DNA from 2 places in the Klebsiella sp. PK01 genome. Region 2 is predicted to be linked to the other one. Evidence: predicted binding sites of a transcription regulator. Region 2 holds the regulator's gene; the other holds the start of a gene.
What was found. Region 2 encodes PurR, which represses purine synthesis genes. Its sites were predicted from a motif close to CANGCAAACGTTTGCNTG; they were not measured.

Region 1 (3,339 bases), on a different contig from region 2:
AAGGTCGCCAACACGCCTTCGATAAAGGCGCCGTTCTTTTCGGCATAAGGGCGGGCGGCAAGATAGAACGAACCGGTCTGCTTCAGGTCGCTACCATCTTTCAGTACCCGTACCCCGCCTTGCAGCAGCGCCGCAGAGTAATAGGGATCCCAGATAGCCCAGGCGTCGACATTACCCTGCTGAAATGCGGCGCGGGCATCGGCGGGGGCAAGATATACCGGCTGGATATCGCTGAATTTCAGGCCTGCCTGCTGCAGAGCGCGCAGCAGCAGATTGTGCGAGCTGGAGCCCTTCTGGAACGCCACCTTACGTCCTTTCAGTTCTGCCACGCTTTTGATTGGGCTGTTATCGGCGACCAGAATCACTTCCGCTTTCGGTTTCGCAGGTTCCGCGCCGATATAGACCAGATCGGCGCCGGCAGCCTGAGCGAAAATCGGTGGAATATCGCCAGTACTGCCGATATCAATACTGCCGACGTTCAGCGCTTCCAGCATTTGCGGTCCGGCGGGAAACTCGACCCATGAAATCTTCGTTTGCGGATAGCGCTGCTCCAGCAGTTGATGGCTCTTCGCCAGCACCATACTGACGCTGCCTTTCTGGTAGCCGATGCGTAACGCTTCCGGCGCCTGCGGGGCCGCATGCGTAATAAAGGAAAGCATGAGTAGCCCGCCGAGGGTCAGGGCACGCAGAGGATTAAGCATGCTCAACCCCCTGTAATGTCTTTAGTCCGGAGATACGGCTGTTGCGCCGATTCAGCGCCTGCCAGAAGGTCTCCAGCGCCTGGTCGAGACGGTTTTGCAGATTCGGTGTGAACTGCGGCTTGTGTTGATAATCGGTGACCTGGCTATCATCGGCGAAAACGCCATGTAAGATTTCCTGCGCTTTCAGGGCATTAAGCACCGGTTTCAGAGCGTAATCGACCGCCAGCATATGGGCGATGGTGCCGCCTGTCGCCAGCGGCAGGACAATTTTGCCTTCCAGAGCGCGTTCCGGCAGCAGGTCGAGCAGCGTCTTCAGCGCGCCGGAAAAAGAGGCTTTATAGACGGGGGTGGCGATAATCAGGCCATCGGCGCCGGCCAGTTGTTCATTTAAGGTATGCAGAGCGGGGTTATCGAAGCGGGCGTAAAGCAGATCTTCGGGATCAAAATTCTGTAAATGCCAGTGATAGACTTCGATGTCGGCTGCGGCAAGTTTCTCTCTGGTGTACTCCAGCAATGCGCTTGAGCGAGAAGGGTAGCGGGGACTGCCCGCGAGTGTAATAACGCGCATACTCTCTCCTTATAACCAAATGTTTGCATTTATCTATAATTGATAACATTTTATGGCAGTGTGACAGAGGGCGTTTATTTCCCTAAATGATTTTTCCGGCGTTAAATTGCCAAAATGCGCATAACAGGCGGTAGAGAAGTAAACGTTTGCGTTGGACACGTGATTTTTTGTCGCAGGTCAATTCCCTTTCGGGCGCGGATCGAACATAATACGCCCCCGGTTTGCACACCGGGAATCCAGGAGAGTTCATGTACTATCCCTTCGTTCGTAAAGCTCTTTTTCAGCTCGATCCTGAGCGCGCTCATGAAGTAACCTTCCAACAATTACGCCGCGTAACCGGCACGCCGCTGGAAATACTGGTTCGGCAAAAAGTACCGTCGAAACCCGTTACCTGCATGGGGCTCACTTTCAAGAATCCGCTGGGGCTGGCGGCCGGGCTTGATAAAAACGGCGAGTGCATTGATGCGCTCGGTGCGATGGGCTTCGGCTCAATTGAAATTGGTACCGTAACCCCGCGTCCACAGCCGGGCAATGACAAGCCGAGGATCTTCCGTCTCGTCGATGCCGAAGGTTTGATCAACCGCATGGGCTTTAATAACCACGGTGTTGATAACCTGGTCGAGAATGTGAAAAAAGCGCATTTTGACGGCGTACTGGGGATTAATATCGGTAAAAATAAAGATACCCCGGTTGAGCAGGGTAAAGATGATTATCTGATTTGTATGGAAAAAGTCTATCCATACGCTGGATATATCGCCATTAATATCTCCTCGCCGAATACCCCAGGGCTACGTACTCTACAATATGGTGAAGCGCTGGATGATTTACTCGGCGGTATTAAAAATAAGCAGCTCGAACTTCAACAGAAACATCAAAAATATGTTCCTGTGGCGGTGAAGATCGCCCCGGATCTTTCCGTCGAGGAATTGATCCAGGTGGCCGACAGCTTAGTTCGCCATAATATTGATGGCGTCATTGCTACCAATACCACCCTCGATCGTTCACTGGTCCAGGGGATGAAGCATTGTGATGAAACCGGTGGGTTGAGTGGTCGTCCATTACAATTAAAAAGCACCGAAATTATTCGTATGCTGGCGACGGAATTAAATGGTCGTTTGCCAATTATCGGAGTTGGCGGTATTGACTCGGTGATTGCCGCTCGTGAAAAGCTGGCTGCTGGCGCCACGCTGGTGCAGATTTATTCCGGGTTTATTTTTAAAGGCCCGCCGCTGATTAAAGAAATTGTTACACACATCTAATCTTTTCCGTCTCTGAATCTTCCCCAGGGCTTTATTTCCGGCCCTGGTTGTTTTATATTCCTTCATTGTTGCTTATTTAGACATTTTAGTCTTTTCTTAATTTTAGAAATTATTCTGTAGCAGGATGCCATTGCTTTGCAGAAGGAAGTGGAAGAGGACGGGGGTAGAAATGCGGATTAAACCTGACGATAACTGGCGTTGGTATTACGACGAAGAGCATGACCGCATGATGCTCGATCTGGCCAATGGTATGTTATTTCGCTCACGTTTTGCCCGGCGCATGTTAACGCCTGACGCTTTCGCACCGTCGGGATTCTGCGTCGATGACGCGGCGCTTTATTTTTCTTTTGAAGAAAAATGCCGCGAAATTGAATTAAACAAAGAGCAGCGTGCCGAATTAGTATTAAATGCCTTAACCGCGATCCGTTTTCTAAAACCGCAGATGCCGAAGAGCTGGCATTTCACCACGCATCAGCAGAACTGGCAACCCGCCAGCGGCGACGCTGCCAGCGTGTGGATCAGCGATACCGGCGAGCAGGTCAATTTGCTGGTGGTCGAACCGGGTGAAAACGCCACGCTTTGCCTGCTGGCGCAGCCTGGACTAACTCTGGCTGGCCGGGTGATGCAGTTAGGCGATGTGATAAAAATTATGAATGACAGGCTGCAGCCGGCGCAGAGCGCGGCCAGCTACAGCCTCGGACAGGCGGTTTAAGGCGCCAGGCGCAGCGCGGTTTTCGGTACGCAGCTGCAGCATAAAATGGTGCCATCCGCGGCGACCGCATTTTTCTTTAACGGACTCACTTCTCCCTCT
Region 2 (3,339 bases):
GCCGCCCAGCCACACTAAAAATCCTTTCCCAGGTTGTTGCATAACGTTCTCTTTCTACTGATGCAGGTACGATGCCGCAGAGTGTAGGGAGTGTAATCCGCCTTGTGAAACGCTATTATTTGTCACATGCATTCAAAAATTTTGCAGGCAGAATATGTGGTCTGAATATTCCTTAGAAGTGGTTGATGCTGTGGCGCGTAACGGGAGTTTCAGCGCCGCGGCGCAGGAGTTGCACCGCGTACCTTCGGCGGTGAGCTATACGGTGCGACAACTGGAGGAGTGGCTTGCGGTTCCGCTTTTTGAACGTCGCCATCGTGATGTTGAATTGACCCCCGCCGGGCACTGGTTTTTGCAGGAAGGACGTTCTGTTATCAAAAAAATGCAGATCACCCGCCAGCAGTGCCAGCAGATTGCTAACGGCTGGCGTGGCCAGCTGTCGATTGCGGTGGACGATATCGTTAAACCGGCGCGGATGCGCCAGATGATTGTTGATTTTTATCGCCATTTTAGCGATGTCGAACTGATCGTTTTTCAGGAAGTTTTCAACGGCGTCTGGGATGCGTTAGCCGATGGGCGGGTAGAATTAGCTATTGGCGCGACGCGTTCGATTCCGGTGGGCGGGCGTTACGCTTTCCGCGATATGGGGATGCTGAACTGGCATTGTGTCGTCGCCAGCAGCCATCCGCTGGCGCAGATGGAAGGGCCGCTCAGCGATGACGTGTTGCGCAACTGGCCGTCACTGGTGCGCGAAGATACCTCACGCTCGCTGCCGAAGCGCACAACCTGGCTGCTGGATAACCAGAAGCGGGTGGTGGTGCCGGATTGGGAATCTTCAGCCACCTGTCTTTCAGCAGGATTGTGCGTCGGGATGGTGCCAGGCCACTTTGCCCGCCCGCATATTGATAGCGGGGAGTGGACGGCCTTAACGCTGGAAAACCCATTCCCGGATGCCGCCTGCTGCCTGACCTGGCAACAAAGCGATGCCTCACCCGCTTTGAGCTGGCTACTTGACTATCTTGGCGACAGCGAAACGTTGAATCGGGAGTGGTTGCGGGCGCCGGAATAACCGGCGCCGGGGGGAGGGCGTTAGCGGCGATAATCGACGAACGGGCCGTCGGCAACCGAGCGGCGCTCGATAAGACGCGGATGTACCTCAATGGACTGCGACTCTTCACGTTTATTAACAATGCGATCGAGCAGCATATTGAATGCCGCTTCCCCGAGCGAGTCCTTTGGCTGATGTATAGTGGTCAGCGCCGGGCTGAAGTAGCGGGCGTTACGCACGTTATCATAGCCGATCAGCGAAATGTCCTGCGGTACGCGCAGGCCCATTTCGTCGGCGGCGCAGATAGCGCCCATCGCCATGATGTCGCCGCCGCAGAACACGGCGGTTGGGCGGTGCTGCTGATTGAGGATCTGCTGCATGGCGCGGTAGCCGGATTCCGGTTCAAAGTCGCCCTGAACAATCCAGTTTTCCGGCACATTGATATGCGCTTCTTTCATTGCCTGCATGAAGCCTGCCAGGCGTCCGGCACCGGTGTTACGCTCAAGCGGGCCCGGAATAACGCCAATTTCACGATGGCCGCGTTCAATCAGGTAACGGCCGGCGATATAGCCGCCTTCAAAGGCATTATCGATAACCGAGTCGGTAAAGTCCGCTTTGGCTTCACCCCAGTCCATCACCACCATCGGGATATGACGATACTCTTCGAGCATACTGAGTACGGACTCCGGGTACTCGGAACACATCACCAGCAGGCCGTCAACGCGCTTTTGCGCCATCATAGACAAGTAGGCGCGCTGTTTTTCCGGATCGTTCCAGGCGTTGCCCAGAATCAGGGTATAGCCTTTCTGGAAGCAGCTTTTTTCTACGGATTCGATAATTTCAGCGAAATAGGCCGCTTCGCTGCTGGTGGCCAGCAGACCGATCGATTTAGTGTGATTGACTTTCAGGCTGCGAGCCACGGCGCTTGGCGAATAGTGGAGTTCTTTAATTGCCGCCCACACCGCATTGCGCGTCTCTTCCGCCACGAAACGGGTTTTGTTAATCACATGTGATACAGTTGTAGTGGAAACGTTTGCGCGTTTCGCTACATCTTTAATAGTTGCCATTACTTCTCACTCCAGACCTTGACCTGATCGTCTGATTATCGATACGTAAACGTTTGCCTATACACACCCTGTATACAATGATCAACATTGCAACACCTGGGAAAACGACACAGAACGACAGGAAGGGGTCAATGGCCGATACGCTTTCAAATTAGCGTGGGATTTTGTCCTATCTCGCGGCAAAGGGGAAGAGCAAAAATGTGCATCACTCTAAATCCGGGAAGATTTTTGCATATTTTTGTGCAAAAATGAGCAAGCTCACTTTCTATGTGGGGATAATCAGGGGAGAAAATTGATGGACACAAATTTAAAGTTTTCGCTGACAACGACGGTTATTGTTCTGGGTCTGATCGTCGCCGCCGCGTTGACCGCGGTACTGCACTGATTCCAGCAGGGAGGGGGCTTCCCCTCCTATCCCGCCATTATTAGCAGATCTGCAAAAATCTTTTGTCATTTCGTTTACTTCTGTTTTTCTGTGATTGATGTCATGCTTTTGGCTTCTGATGTAATGCCGTGTCCTGAATCGGCCTGATGGAGTCTCTGAATGAAAATCAACTTTCCCTTACTCGCGTTGGCGATCGGTGCCTTTGGTATCGGTACCACTGAGTTTTCCCCGATGGGATTACTGCCGGTTATCGCCAAAGGCGTAGATGTTTCTATTCCGGCCGCGGGGATGCTGATTAGCGCCTATGCCATTGGCGTGATGGTCGGCGCGCCGTTAATGACGTTACTGCTGTCGCATCGCGCTCGCCGCAATGCATTGATCTTCCTGATGGGGATCTTCACCCTCGGCAACGTGCTCTCTTCTATTGCGCCGGATTACACGACGCTACTGCTGTCGCGCATTATCACCAGCCTCAATCATGGCGCGTTCTTTGGCCTTGGCTCGGTCGTTGCCGCAAGCGTGGTGCCAAAACACAAACAGGCCAGCGCGGTTGCGACCATGTTTATGGGGCTGACCATTGCCAATATCGGCGGCGTACCGGCTGCCACCTGGCTTGGTGAAACCATCGGCTGGCGAATGTCGTTCCTGGCCACGGCGGGTCTGGGGTTAATTGCGATGGTAAGCCTGTGGTTCTCCCTGCCGAAAGGTAGCGCCGGCGAGCGTCCGAACGTGAAGCGCGAGCTGTCGGTATTAATGCGGCCTCAGGTACTCTCTGCGCTGTTGACCACCGTGCTGGGCGCCGGGGCAATGTTCACGCTGTATACCTACATTTCTCCGGTACT

Region 1: the regulator PurR is predicted to act here: its motif matches at 1,405-1,422, upstream of pyrD (quinone-dependent dihydroorotate dehydrogenase).

The regions. Positions count from the first base shown of each region.
Region 1 is NZ_JBYEZM010000007.1:53,831-57,169, reverse strand. Features, by position in the region: gene AC22LX_RS20595 (sulfonate ABC transporter substrate-binding protein) at 1-701, opposite strand, end outside; gene ssuE (NADPH-dependent FMN reductase) at 694-1,269, opposite strand; gene pyrD (quinone-dependent dihydroorotate dehydrogenase) at 1,518-2,528, shown strand; gene zapC (cell division protein ZapC) at 2,698-3,240, shown strand; gene AC22LX_RS20575 (YcbX family protein) at 3,237-3,339, opposite strand, start outside.
Region 2 is NZ_JBYEZM010000001.1:708,742-712,080, reverse strand. Features, by position in the region: gene punC (purine nucleoside transporter PunC) at 1-42, opposite strand, end outside; gene punR (DNA-binding transcriptional activator PunR) at 155-1,066, shown strand; gene purR (HTH-type transcriptional repressor PurR) at 1,087-2,112, opposite strand; gene cydH (cytochrome bd-I oxidase subunit CydH) at 2,408-2,497, shown strand; gene AC22LX_RS03440 (MFS transporter) at 2,657-3,339, shown strand, end outside.